2 regions of the Pandoraea faecigallinarum genome follow, and region 1 is predicted to be linked to the other one. Evidence: predicted binding sites of a transcription regulator. Region 1 holds the regulator's gene; the other holds the start of a gene.
What was found. The regulator HrcA, encoded in region 1, represses chaperone genes, less so after heat shock. The targets are predictions, from matches to a motif close to TTAGCACTCNNNNNNNNNGAGTGCTAA.
Positions count from the first base shown of each region.

Region 1 (7,340 bases):
ACGAGGCGCTCGCGGCGCCCTTCGACTGGCCGTCGTTCAAGACGCAATTGCTGCTCAGCCTGAATGCCGCAGGCGCGGCGGGCAATGTCGAAGTGCAGATGGACATTCTGCGGCGTGCGCATCATGCCGAAGTGTTCCGTATTCTGCTGCTCGACCTGCAGGGCACGTTGTCGGTCGAGGCCATCGGCGACCGGCTCTCGGAACTGGCCGACATCATCGTCGACGTCACAATCTCGACCGTCTGGCCGCACGTGGCAACGCGCCACCGCGAAGTGCCGCGCTTCTCCGTCATTGCGTACGGCAAGCTCGGCGGCAAGGAGTTGGGCTACGCGTCCGATCTCGATCTCATCTTCCTGTACGACGATGACGACGACCGTGCGCCGGACGCCTACGCCGCACTTGCCCGCCGCTTCGTGACGTGGCTTACGACCCATACCGGCGCGGGCATGCTGTTCGACGTGGACCTGCGGCTGCGTCCCAACGGCCTGTCCGGTCTGCTGGTGACCAACATCGAGAGCTTCCGTCAGTACCAGTTCCGCGAAGGCAATGCCAACACGGCATGGGTCTGGGAGCATCAGGCCCTCACGCGGGCACGGTTCTGCGCCGGGGACGAAACCATCGGCGCGACGTTCGAGCGCATTCGCGCGCAGGTGCTGGCCACGCCGCGCGAGGCGCTGCCGCTTGCCCAGGAAATCGTGGCGATGCGCCGCAAGGTGCTCGAAGGACATCCGAACCCGTCGAAGCTGTTCGATCTCAAGCACGACCGGGGCGGCATGGTGGACATCGAATTCACCGTGCAGTATCTGGTGCTGCTGCATTCCGGGGCGCACCCGGCCTTGCTGCGAAACGCGGGGAACATCGCGTTGCTGCGCGAAGCGGCACAACTGGGGTTGATCGACGCCAGGCTCGCGGACGCGGCGGGCGCGGCCTATCGGACTTATCGCAAGCGTCAGCACAAGTTGCGGCTCGACGGTGTGGAGACGGCGCGGGTGCCGTCTGCCGATATCGAGGCGGAACGCGATGCCGTGATGGCACTCTGGGATTCGGTGTTTGCAAACGCCGGACCGGTCTGACTTACCTAGAGCGCCAGCATCTCCCGCGCGTGCTTTCGCGTCGTGGGCGTGATCTCCACGCCGCCGAGCATGCGTGCAATCTCTTCGACACGCTCGGTGCGCCCGAGTGGTTCGATCTCGCTCATCGTCGTGTCGCCATCGCTGCGCTTGCTCACACGCAGGTGCTGATGGCCCAGGGCGGCGACCTGCGGCAGGTGCGTCACGCAGAGCACCTGCCGTCCCTGCCCCAACTCGCGCAGCAGACGGCCCACCACTTCGGCGACGGCGCCGCCGATGCCGGAGTCCACTTCGTCGAAAATCAGCGTTGGCGTAAGACTTGCGCTGCTGGCAATCACTTGCAAGGCGAGGCTGATACGCGCGAGTTCGCCACCGGAGGCCACCTTGGCGAGCGGTCGCGTCGGCACGCCGGGGTGCCCCGCGACGAGGAATTCGACCGTCTCCAGACCGAACGACTGCGGCTCGGGCGTTGGCGTGAGCGCGACTTCGAAGCGCCCGCCGGGCATCGAGAGGTCCTGCATGGCGCGAGTGACTTCGCGCGCAAGCGACGCCGCCGCCTTGGCCCGCGCCTTCGAGAGGTCCTTCGCGAGTTTCAGATATGCGGCATGCGCCGCGTCCGCCGCCGCTTGCATGGCCGCGGTGTCGGCCGACGCTGTCAATTCTTCCAACTGTGCACGGCGCTCCGCCCATTGCGCAGGCAACTGCTCGGGCGTGACGCGGAACTTGCGTGCGGCCGAATGCAGCGCGTCGAGGCGTTGCTCGACCACGGCCAGACGTTCCGGATCGAGTTCGACACGTTGCGCGTAATGCGTGAGCGAGTGAACGGCTTCGCGAAGCTGAATCTCGGCGGGTTCGAGTGCGGCGAGCGTGTCCGCCAGTCCGGCGTCGATCTCGGCGAGTTCGCGAAGCTGGTGCACGACATGGCCGAGCGAAGGCACGAGCGCGCCATCCGCTTCGGCGAGCACATCGAGCGCGCCTTGCACGCCATTGATGAGGCTGGCCGCGTGCGAGAGCCGACGATGCTCGGCGCTCACGTCGTCCCATTCGCCTTCCTGCGGGCTGAGCTTGTCGAGCTCGGACGTCTGCCATTCGAGGCGCTCGCGCTCGAGTTGCAGTTCGCGGTCGCGCCCGTGCGCTTGCTCGCACCGCTTCACGAGGCGTCGCCATTCCTTATGGGCTGCGTTCGCCTCTGCGGCGAGCGTGGTCGCGCCAGCGTGCGAGTCGAGCAAACGGCGCTGTGCGTCGGGGCGCAACAACTGCTGATGCGCGTGCTGACCATGAATGTCGACGAGCATTTCGCCAAGTTCGCGCAATTGCGCGAGCGTGGCGGGCGTGCCGTTGATGAAGGCGCGTGAACGTCCACCGGCGTCGAGCACACGGCGCAGCAATACGCCACCGTGCTCTTCGAGGGTGAGGGCCTGGGCTTGCAGCCAGGCTTCGAGGTCGGGGCGTGCCTGGGCGTCCGCGGCGAACTCGGCAGTAATGTCGGCGCGCGGCTTCCCATTGCGCACCATGCTGGCGTCGCCGCGCTCGCCCATCGCGAGCGCCAGCGCATCGATCAGGATCGATTTGCCTGCGCCGGTCTCCCCCGAAAACACGGTGAAGCCGGCGGAGAATTCCAGATCGAGACGATCGACGATCACGAAATCGCGAATCGAGAGACTGCGTAGCATGGGATGTCGGGTGAGGCGTGAGGTCAGTTCTGCGGCATATCTTCGTCGGAGATATGCTCGTTCCAGTGCAATTTGCGGCGCAGCGTGGCGTAATAGTTGTAGCCGACCGGGTGCAGGAACGTCACCTGATGTTCGGAGCGGCCCACCAGAATCCTGTCGCCCTGGCGCAGTTCGGCAAACGATTGCATATCGAAGTTGGCGCCGACTTCGCGTCCGCCCGTGATCGTGATGACGATGTCGCTCGAATCCGGCAACACGATCGGACGGTTCGACAGCGCGTGCGGGGCGATCGGCACGAGCACCACGCCGCCCAGACGCGGATGCAGGATCGGGCCGGTGGCCGAAAGGGCGTACGCCGTGGAGCCCGTGGGCGTGGCGACGATCAGGCCGTCCGAGCGTTGCTTGTACATGAAGCGGCCGTCGACGTCGACGCGCAACTCGACCATCCCCGAAATCCCCGAGCGGTTCACGACGACGTCGTTGAACGCGAGGGTTTCGAAGAGCACCTGGCCGTCGCGCTCGATACGTGCGGACAGGAGCGTGCGCTGCTCCGCTTCGAAGTGACCTTCGAGCATGGCCGGCACGACCTGACGCATTTCGTCGAGCGGAATATCGGTGATGAAGCCCACGCGCCCGTGGTTCACCCCGATGAGCGGGACCTTCGAGGCGGCCAGCTGACGCCCGACGCCGAGCATCGTGCCGTCGCCGCCGACCACGACGGCGACATCGGCCTGCCTGGCGATCTCCTGAATGTCGAGCGTGCCGTACGGATCGGCGCCGGCACCGATGTTGTGCGCGGTATCGCGCTCGAAGACGACATGATGCCCACGCTGGACAATGCATGCCGCGAGCGTGAGCAATGGTTCGGCGACGCCGTCGGCATGGTACTTTCCGACGAGCGCCACGGTCTTGAAGGGGCTCCCAGTTTTCATGCCGCCATTACACCATAACTCGATGACAGCAACCATCGGCACGCACGGGCTGCAACGGTTCTCGTGTCGGGGTTTGCCGTACGCCGCGTACCTACATTTCGCGTTACAATTTTTGCCATGCTAGATCAACGTGCGCAAACGCTCCTCAAAACCCTGATCGAACGGTACATCGCCGATGGCCAGCCGGTCGGTTCGCGCACGCTTTCGCGGTATTCGGGACTCGACCTGTCGCCGGCGACCATTCGCAATGTGATGGCCGACCTCGAAGCGCTGGGGTTCGTCTCCAGTCCCCATACGTCCGCGGGCCGGGTGCCGACGCCGCGCGCCTACCGGCTGTTCGTCGACACCATGCTCTCGGTTCGCCCGCTCGAAGAGGCCGTGCACCAACTGGCGTCGCAGGTGCAGACAAGTCTGCAACCGGCGGGCCCGCAGCAACTGGTCGCGTCCGCCGCTCAGGTGCTTTCGCATCTGTCGCAGTTCGCGGGCGTGGTGCTCACGCCGCGTCGCAGCCAGACCTTCCGCCATATCGAATTCCTGCGTTTGTCCGACAAGCGCGTTCTGCTCATCATCGTGACTCCCGACGGCGACGTGCAGAACCGTATCATTCTGACGGAGAAAGATTATTCTCCGGCGCAACTTGTCGAGGCGGCGAACTACCTGAACGCGAACTTCGGCGGTCATAGCTTCGACGACGTGCGCACTTACTTGCGCGGTGAACTCGACGCGCTGCGCTCGGACATGAGCGCCCTGATGCAGGCCGCCGTACAGGCCGGCAGCGACGCGATGGCCGACACCACGCGCGAGAGCGTGCTGATCTCGGGCGAGCGCAACCTGCTGGGCGTGGAGGACCTGTCGTCGAACATGGAACGGCTGCGCAAGCTGTTCGACGTGTTCGAGTCCAAGACCGGCCTGTTGCAGTTGCTCGACGTGTCGAGCCGCGCTTCCGGCGTGCAGATCTTCATCGGCGGCGAGTCGAACCTCGTGCCCATCGAAGAGATGACGGTCGTCACGGCCCCGTACGAGGTCGACGGGCAGATCGTGGGCACGCTCGGCGTGATCGGCCCGACGCGCATGGCATACGAGCGCGTGATCCCCATCGTCGACATCACGGCCAAGTTGCTCTCCAACGCGCTCAGTCATCACTGAGTTACAACCCCGTAGCATTCCTTTACACGCTGTCACACGCAGTGGGCCTACGCTCGAAGCGTCCCTCGCGGTCGGCGCCTCGTCGTGTTGCGTCAGACGCTCGCCCGAGGATTCGGACAGAACAACAAGGTGGCGCGCGACGCCACGCACGGCGTGCCCGCCGAATGGGCCCGGAGTGTTTATGAATCCCCTGCTTTCCTGGCGGACGCTGGTCCGCGCCCTCGGTGCCGCGCTGGCATTGAGCGTTCTCGGTGCGGGCCCGCTTGCGCTGGCACAGGCGCAGGCGCAGGCGCAAAGCGCCGATCCGCCGGGGCGCGTGGCACGTCTGAGCGAGTTCGACGGCACGGTGACCTACGCCCCGGCCGGCACCGGCGACTGGCGCTACGCCAACCGGAACCGGCCGCTCACCACCGGCGACGCCGTCTGGGTCGAGCGCAACAGCCGTGCCGAGATGCACGTGGGCGGCACCGCGGTGCGCATGGGCGCATCGACCAGCCTCACGCTCTCGGCGCTCACCGACCAGAATGTGCAACTGAACGTAACGCAGGGCACCGTGGCCTGCGCCTGCGCAGTTTCGATCCGAACCAGCCCTACGAGATCGACACGCCGAACCTGGCGTTCGTGCCGGCGCAGGCCGGCGAGTATCGCGTCGACGTCGATCCGAACGGCGTGACGACGCTCACCGTGTCGCGAGGCGCGGGCACGGCCTACGGGCAGGGGGCGTCGATGCCGCTGCAACAAGGGCAGCGTGTGGCGTTCGCCGGCCAGAACCTCGTCCAGCAGGCGAGCGGGCCGCTCGTGGCCGACGCTTTCGATCAGTGGATGCGCGAGCGTGACGCGCGTGAAGACGCCTCCGTCTCCGCGCGTTACGTTTCGCGAGACATGACCGGTTTCGAGAGTCTGGACGACTATGGGTCCTGGCAGGAAACGCCGGCCTACGGCGCGGTTTGGGTCCCATCGGATGTGCCGTCGGGCTGGGCGCCTTACCGTACCGGCCATTGGGTCTGGGTCGACCCGTGGGGCTGGACGTGGGTGGACGACGCCCCGTGGGGCTTCGCACTGTACCACTACGGACGTTGGGCCTATGTGGATGCGCGCTGGTGCTGGGTGCCGGGGCCGGTCGCGGTGCGCCCCGTGTACGCGCCGGCGCTGGTCGGCTGGGTCGGCGGCAATAGCGGCGCGAACGCGTGGGGCGTGACGTTCGCCACCGGCGGCGTGGGCCTCGCCTGGTTCGCGCTGGGACCGCACGATCCGTATCGTCCCGCGTATCGCGCGAGTTCGTCGTACATCACGAACATCAATCGTTCGACGATCGTGCGCACCACGAATATCACCAATAACGTGCACGTAAACAACGTCTACGTGAATCGGAACGTGCGTGGCGCGGTGTCGACGATGCCCGCGCAGGCGTTCGTGCAGGGACGTCCGGTCGGTGCGCCGACGGCATTGGCTGCGCCGCGAGCAGGGCAGACGTGGCGGGTCGGAAATACACCGGGCGTCGCACCGGTGCGGCAGAGCGTGGTGGGGACCAGCCGTCCGGCAGCGGGCGCACCGCCGGCGGGCGTATTCGACCGGCAGGTCCTCGCGACGCGCACGCCAGCGGCGCGCAGCGCGCCGTCGCGGGAGTTGACGAGCAACCTTCATGCCGTGCCGAACGCCGGCGGTGCCCCGTTGGTGTTCGGGCAGAACGCTCAGCAGGTCCGCAATCTTCGGACGAATGACCGCGACGTGCAGGCACCGGGACGCGTCGCCCCGCGTGTGACGGTTATCGGCACGCATGGGGCGGGAGGCGAGCCAATCGGCGCAGCGCCGGCCCGCGGCGGGCTGCCCGCCACCGGCGCCATTGCGCCGATGCACGGCGCGCCGGGTGTGCCGGGTGTGCCGGGAGTGCCGGGTGTGCCGGGTGTGCCGGCCCGGCCCGGAGTACCGGGAGTGCCGCGTCCGCCCGGCATGACCGGCATGACAGGCCAAAGCGTGACCGGCCAACCGGCAGCACGTACCGAGACACCACAGGCAGTCCCGCAACCGGGACACGAGGCTGCGCAACGCGAGATGCAGATGCGCCGTCAGTCGGGGCAGCCCCCTCAGCCTCCGCAATCTTTGCAATCTCCGCAGACGCCAGCCGCGCAGCGCGAGACGCCGCAAAGTCGCCCAACACCGCAACAGGCCCAGCCCGACGCCGTGGAGCCGGCACGCCGCCCGCAGCAATGGCAGTCGCAACCGCGCGCGCAATCGCAGCCGGCGTTCTCTTCTCAGCCAATGCAGCAGCACCCGTCACCGCAGGCGGAGCGAGTCCAGCCGCGTCCTGAAGCGCAGCCGCAGCGCCCGCCGCCGCAGGTCGAGCGAGCGCAACCGGCGCCCAGGCCGCAGCCACAGCCCGAGCGGCCCCAGCCGCATCCGCAGCCTCAGGAGCGCGCGCATCCGCAACCGCAGGAGCGCCCGCAGCCGGCACAGCGCGAGAGCAAGCCGGAAGGCGCGCGTCCGGGCGCCGAGCATCGGCCTGCCCGCGAGGACGAACG
Region 1 covers NZ_CP011807.3:4,158,135-4,165,474, reverse strand. Annotated here, with positions in the region: gene glnE (bifunctional [glutamate--ammonia ligase]-adenylyl-L-tyrosine phosphorylase/[glutamate--ammonia-ligase] adenylyltransferase) at 1-1,073, shown strand, start outside; gene recN (DNA repair protein RecN) at 1,079-2,743, opposite strand; gene AB870_RS18240 (NAD kinase) at 2,767-3,675, opposite strand; gene hrcA (heat-inducible transcriptional repressor HrcA) at 3,793-4,821, shown strand; gene AB870_RS18230 (FecR family protein) at 5,003-5,494, shown strand; gene AB870_RS18225 (DUF6600 domain-containing protein) at 5,443-7,340, shown strand, end outside.

Region 2 (7,340 bases), 340 kb from region 1:
TCAGCACGAGGGATACGAACATACGGTCAATACCCACATCAACCGGCTGCGCGCCAAGATCGAGGCCGACCCGGCACAGCCGGCGCGCATTCTGACCGTATGGGGACGTGGCTACAAATTTGCCAGCGACGGGGCGTCCGAAGCGCCGGGCGCCAACGCGGGAGCCGCATGATGCGTCGCTGGAATCTCACACTGACCCAACGCCTGTCGGTCGTGTTCGCGGTGTTGCTGCTCATATGCAGCGGCACGTCGGCCTGGATGCAGGTGCGGGCGAATCGCATGCACGAGGCCGAAGTGATTCAGGGGCTCTCGCGCGGTCTGGCCGAACACATTGCCGCCAATGCGCAACTGATGGATGCGAACGGCATGAAGCCCGATGCCGTGCGGCGTCTGTTCGGACAACTCATGGTCGTGAATCCGAGCGTCGAGGTCTATCTGCTCGACGCGCAGGGACGCATTACCGGCCACGCGGCGCCGCAGGGGCGTCTGCGTCGCATGCAGATCGATCTCGGACCGGTGCACAAACTGCTCGACGGCGAATCGCTGCCGATCTATGGCGACGATCCGCGTAACGCCGGCGTGCGCAAGGTCTTCAGCGCCGCGCCGTTGCGTGTGGACGGTCGCGAAGTCGGGTACGTGTATGTCGTGCTGCTCGGTGAGGCGCATGACCGTTTCGCCGAGCGTGGTGCGACGAGCGCTGCGCTGAACACGGCGTTGTGGTCCATCGGACTCGTGGCGGCGTTGTGTCTGGTTGCCGGGCTGACGGCGTTCGCGCTCATTACCCGGCCGCTGCGGCGTCTCACGGATACCGTGAGGGAATTCGACATGGACGCCGCGCCGCCGCCCGTCGCCGCCGTGTCGAACGCGTCCACCGGGCTTGATGGGGAATTGGCCGGCCAGCCGCCGCGACCGAACGACGAGATCGTGGTGCTGGAACGAGCGTTTCGTCAAATGGTCGAGCGCCTGGGCACGCAGTGGCGCACGTTGACCCGTCAGGATCAGGAGCGCCGCGAACTCATCGCCAACATCTCGCACGATCTGCGCACGCCGCTCTCGTCGATGCACGGGTATCTCGAGACACTATCGCTCAAGGATGCGACGCTCACGCCTGCCGAACGGCGGCGCTATCTGGGTATCGCGCTGGATCAGAGTCGCAAGGTCGGCGCTCTGGCGCAGTCCTTGTTCGAGCTGGCGCGTCTGGAGCATGGTTTCGTGCAGCCCGAGGCCGAGCCGTTCTCCGTGACGGACCTGATTCAGGACGTCTTCCAGAAGTTCGAACTGAGTGCCGAGTCGCGCGGTGTGGTCTTGCGCGCGCAGTTGGCGCCGCAAATTCCGGCGGCGCGCGCCGATCTCGGGCTGATCGAGCGCGTGCTCACCAACCTGTTGGAAAATGCGCTGCGCTATACGCCGTCGGGCGGCGAGATCATGGTGGCCGTCGCGCCGGTGGGCTCGGAGATCGAGGTGCGGGTGAGCGACACGGGGCCGGGCATTCCGGAGAGCGCGCGCGAGGGGCTGTTCGAGCGACCGTTCACGGTCGGTGGGGCGCGTCGCGAAGGGGGGCTGGGATTGCGGATCGTGCATCGCATTCTGCAACTGCACGACCGGCGTATCACACTCGTGGACACGGCCGGTCAGGCAGGGCAGGGCGCGACGTTCCGCTTTACTTTGCCGACGTAAGTTTGTCGGCCGACGGCGCCGCCGCCGTCGCGTCGAAGTACGTCAACTTGCGCACGAAGACGTTGGCAAACGGATCGATCTTCTCGCCGGACTTGCCTGCGGGTGAAGTGATGACGATGCGAACGATGTTGCCGTGGTCGTCGTACTTATAGTGATACTCGGACACGTGGTGTTCGCCGGTGGCGGCGTCGGTCCGGGTCACGCGCAGCAGTTCGTGACGCGGTGAATACTCGGAGACCTCGTTGTCCCACGCCAGCGGCAGCCATTGGCCGTCGATGAAAGCTGCCGCGCCGTTCTCGCGTACGATGCGGCTGCCGTCGGGTTTGCGCTCGACGCTCGCGAATGTGCGGTACGACACCATTTTCGGCGCCGGGCGGACACGGCCGTCCGCCGTGACGACCTGACGTGCCTCGTTCGGCGCTTCCCATTGCCGTGAGAGCGCGAAACACTCGTCGTCGAACTGACGCGTCTGTACGGTGCCCGGGCGGCGATGATGCAGGTTGCCCGGATTCGGGACGATGCTGCGCGTCCATTCGAGGCGACCGTCTTCCTGACGCACCTGTTCCTTCCACGCGGGGTGCCGCATGGCATGCACCACCCATGCGCCGGGGCTCTCCCAGTCGACGCTTGCGCCATTGATGCTGTGCAGCCGGCCGTCGGCGTCGTAGGTGTAGCGTCCGCGGTCGGTGCTCGCGAGCAGATGCCCCTGCGCGTCGAACTCCATCACGAAGCGATTGCCGTTATCGAGCGGGCCGACCTTGCCGGTACTGCGGTCGTAGCTCGCAATGAAGCGAGTTTCCTCGATCTTGCGAACGCCGGCGGGAATGCCGCCGAAGTTGCGCATCAGGTCGTCTTCTTCGCGCAAGGGCGTTTGCACGCACCACGGGAGCGGCGCGGCCGCTTGCGGCGTATCGGGAGCGGGGGACGCGGCGGGATTCGCGGGCGCGCTTACCGGGACACTCGCCGATGGCGGGCTGGCCGGGGGCGTTCCCGGCGGCGGGCTGGCGCAACCGGCCAGTACCGCGGTAAGTGCGGCGGTAAGTGCGGTGGTAAGGGCAGCAAGCGCCGGAGCACCACGCGCGGGACGTGAAAAAAGCATGGATCGGACAGTTCGGGCAGGTGAAGCAGACATCATCGCAACAGGTTGCCGGAGGTATTCGAAGGTATTTTTCCAAGATTGTACCGGCTCCGTGTGACGTGTCTGCCTCAGGGCCTCACGGATGGGGCATCACGCGACTACCAAGGGACGATCGAAACCCTGTCAAGGCGTGGCGAGCGCGCCGAATCGTCGGAGGCGAACGGCGACTCACAGGGGGGGCGAGCGCCACAGCGTCCACGCGAACGCCGCGATCACCAGAATACAGACGACATTGATCCCGAATCCCGCGCGCACCATCGCACTCTGCGGCACGCGGCCGGTGCCGAACACGATGGCGTTGGGAGGGGTTGCCACGGGCAGCATGAAGGCGCACGACGCGCCGATGCCGATCACCATCGTGAGCAGCGCCTCGGGCATGCCGAGCGATAAAGAGATCGCCGCAAAAATCGGCACGAGAATCGCCGCGCTGGCAGTGTTGCTCGTCAGTTCGGTGAGAAAGACGATGAACGCGGCGGTGATGAGCAGGATCACGAGGGTGGGGCTGGTCGCGAAAGCACTCGACACACCCTGTGCCAGCACGACGCTCGCGCCCGAGTTGCGCAGCACCACACTGAGCGTGAGGCCGCCGCCGAACAGAAGCAGCACGCCCCAGTCGGTGTGCGCCTGAATCTCCTTCCAGGAGGCAACGCCGGTTGTGGCGATGAGGATGGCGGCGAGCAGCGCGATGATCGTGTCGAGCTGCTTCACGCCACCGAGCCAGGCCGAGATCTGCTGGCTGAAGATCCATGAGACGACGGTGAACGCGAAGATGCCGACGGCCGCGATGCGCGGGCCGGTCCACGCCAGCGATTCGGCGGTCGTGTCGACGGTCTGGTCCAGTCGCGGGCGTAGCACGACATAGGTCGTGGCGATCATGAGGGGGAGCAATACGGCGACGAGCGGCACGCCGAATTTGGCCCACGTCAGGAAGTCGATGCCCAGATGCGTGGCGACCATGGCGTTGGGCACGCTGCCGACGATGGTGCCAAGGCCGCCGATGTTTGCGCTGTAGGCAATGCCCAGCAGCAGGAAGGTGATGGTCTTGCGGTCGCGGGTGGCGTCGAGCTGAGAGAGGATGCCGAGCGCGAGGGGCAGCATCATCGACGTGGTCGAGGTGTTGTTCACCCACATGGACAGCAGGGCCGTGGCGATGAACAGCATGAGGGCGGCGCGGCCCATGCGTCCCCCGGCCAGATGCAGGAGCCGGTTGGCGAGGAAGCGGTCCAGTCCCTGAATTCGCATGGCGGTGGCGAGCGCGAAGCCGCCGAAGAACAGGAAGACGATGGGGTGCGCGAACGAGGTGAGCGCGGCTGGCGTTTCCAGAATGCCCAGCATGACGGCGAGCACCGGCACCATGAGCGCGGTGGCCGTCAGATGCACGGCCTCCGAGAGCCAGAGCACAGCGACGAAGACGGCGAGAGCGAGCCCGCGATTGGTTTTTTCGTCGAACGGCAGCACGAATATGAGTGCGACCATCAGGACGGCGTTGGTCAGCAATATGCATACGTCGCGGCGGGACATCGCCCAACTTCCCGTCCTGGTCGCGGCGATGCCAGCGGCTCCGGCAAGTTCTTTCATCTCCTGGCTCCTCGATTTGCGGTGGTGTCCCCGGCACTTCCCGTCTTGGTACGGGAAGGATGGGGCGGGTGGCGCGTCGGTTGTCCGTATCCGGCCGGACCGGCGTTCGATGGACGGATAGTCCGTCATTCGCGCCCCCCGCTTTGATGCCACGGATTTCCCGGAGGTGCCTTAGGAAATCGCTCATACGAACAGCCGCGGGGTGGGAATGGCGAACGCTCCGGAGAACCCCGGCCGCATCTTCCGACATCCGGGAAAACCCCGCGTCTTGAAATCGTAAAACCCCGTCCCTATAATTAGCACTCGTTGGCGCAGAGTGCTAACGCCATGAATTTGTCGGATATGCAATTCATTGCATATTTAGTTTTGACGATCTCACTGAGAGAAAGAGGAGCTTGTAATGAACCTTCGTCCCTTGCATGACCGCGTTATTGTCAAGCGCCTGGACAACGAAACGAAGACCGCTTCGGGCATCGTGATCCCGGACGCCGCCGCCGAAAAGCCGGACCAGGGCGAGATCCTGGCCGTCGGCCCGGGCAAGCGCGATGATCAAGGCAAGTTGATCGCACTCGACGTGAAGGTGGGCGACCGCGTTCTGTTCGGCAAGTACGCCGGCCAAAGCGTGAAGGTGGATGGCCAGGAACTGCTGGTCATGCGCGAAGAAGACATCATGGCCGTCGTGGCCGCCTGAGTTGTCTGCCCCCAGACATCTACGTAAAGTATTCAAGGAGTTAATGCAATGGCAGCTAAAGAAGTCGTTTTCGGCGATGCCGCTCGTTCCAAGATGGTCGAGGGTGTCAACATCCTCGCGAACGCAGTCAAGGTGACCCTGGGCCCGAAGGGCCGTAACGTCGTGCTCGAGCGCAGCTTCGGCGGCCCGACCGTGACCAAGGACGGCGTGTCGGTCGCCAAGGAAATCGAACTCAAGGACAAGCTCCAGAACATGGGCGCGCAAATGGTCAAGGAAGTGGCTTCCAAGACCAGCGATAACGCCGGCGACGGTACCACCACCGCTACGGTGCTGGCTCAGTCGATCGTTCGCGAAGGCATGAAGTACGTTGCGTCTGGCATGAACCCGATGGACCTCAAGCGTGGTATCGACAAGGCTGTCGGCGCCGCCATCGAAGAGTTGCGCAAGATCAGCAAGCCCTGCACCACCAACAAGGAAATCGCTCAGGTCGGCTCGATTTCGGCCAACAGCGACACCTCGATCGGTGATTACATCGCCAAGGCGATGGACAAGGTTGGCAAGGAAGGCGTGATCACCGTCGAAGACGGCAAGTCGCTGCAAGACGAGCTGGACGTCGTCGAAGGTATGCAGTTCGACCGCGGCTACCTCTCGCCGTACTTCATCAACACCCCGGAAAAGCAAGTCGCGATCCTCGAGAACCCGTTCGTCCTGCTGTTCGACAAGAAGGTCTCGAACATCCGTGACCTGCTGCCGATCCTGGAACAAGTCGCCAAGGCTGGCCGTCCGCTGCTGATCATCGCCGAAGACGTCGAAGGCGAAGCCCTCGCCACGCTGGTGGTCAACAACATCCGCGGCATCCTGAAGACCTGCGCCGTCAAGGCCCCGGGCTTCGGCGACCGCCGCAAGGCCATGCTGGAAGACATCGCCATCCTGACGGGCGGTCAGGTCATCGCCGAAGAAATCGGTCTGACGCTCGAAAAGGCTACGCTCGCAGAGCTGGGCCAGGCCAAGCGCATCGAAATCGGCAAGGAAAATACCATCATCATCGATGGCGCCGGTGAAGCCGTGAACATCGAAGCACGCGTCAAGCAGATCCGTGCCCAGATCGAAGAAGCCACCAGCGACTACGACCGTGAAAAGCTGCAAGAGCGCGTGGCCAAACTCGCCGGCGGTGTTGCCGTGATCAAGGTCGGTGCTGCGACCGAAGTCGAGATGAAGGAAAAGAAGGCACGCGTGGAAGACGCGCTGCACGCTACCCGCGCTGCCGTGGAAGAAGGCATCGTCCCGGGCGGTGGTGTCGCGCTGCTGCGTGCACGTGTGGCCGTCTCGGGCCTGAAGGGTGACAACGCCGATCAGGACGCCGGTATCAAGATCGTCCTGCGCGCCATGGAAGAGCCGCTGCGCCAGATCGTCACCAACGGTGGCGAAGAAGCCAGCGTCGTCGTGGCCAATGTGGTTGCCGGCAAGGGCAACTACGGCTACAACGCTTCGACCGGCGAGTACGGCGATCTGGTGGAAATGGGCGTTGTGGACCCGACCAAGGTCACTCGCACCGCACTGCAAAACGCCGCTTCGGTGTCGGGCCTGCTCCTGACGACGGACTGCGCCGTTGCCGAACTGCCGAAGGAAGATGCTCCGATGGCCGGCGGTATGGGCGACATGGGCGGTATGGGCGGCATGGGCATGGGCATGTAAGTCTCGCACGAGACTGCATGACGGGGCGCCGCAAGGCGCTCCGGGTGCCTGGCTACCGGGCTTCGCGCCGGGATTTCGATCCGGGTGCCGGAGCCCACGCCAGAAACGGCAACACATTCCTCGGGATGCGTTGCCGTTTTTTTATGCGCGATGCGCCCGCGCTTCGTTCGCCGTTCACATCGTTCACACGCGCTTACACCGCTCACACCGCTTACACCGCTCACACCGCTCGCACCGCTCGCATTGTTCGCATTGTTCGCATCGCCGCTCGCATCGTTCGCATCGTTCGTTCAGCTCGTTCCGCCTTTGATGGGGGACGGCATCAGCGGCGCCGTGGCCGCAATCTCTTCCTGCATCCAGTCCCAGAACGCGTGAATCGCCCGTTCGCGCGGATGATTTTCCCGCCAGCTTACGTGGTATTCCAGACTTGGCGGCACGCGCACGTCGCCTATCTGCACCAATTCCCCCGCGGCGAGCGAATCGCGCACGAGCAGACTGCGCGCGGTCGCAACGCCGTGTCCCGAGAGAGCCGCGCGCAGCAACAGACCGGAGTCGTCGAAG
Region 2 covers NZ_CP011807.3:3,820,429-3,827,768, reverse strand. Annotated here, with positions in the region: gene AB870_RS16750 (response regulator transcription factor) at 1-172, shown strand, start outside; gene AB870_RS16745 (sensor histidine kinase) at 169-1,677, shown strand; gene AB870_RS16740 (RHS repeat domain-containing protein) at 1,661-2,776, opposite strand; gene AB870_RS16735 (DASS family sodium-coupled anion symporter) at 2,984-4,393, opposite strand; gene groES (co-chaperone GroES) at 4,794-5,084, shown strand; gene groL (chaperonin GroEL) at 5,133-6,779, shown strand; gene AB870_RS16720 (LysR substrate-binding domain-containing protein) at 7,070-7,340, opposite strand, start outside.
Region 2: groES (co-chaperone GroES) is a predicted target of HrcA. The motif match lies at 4,690-4,716, and genes of this name have one in related genera.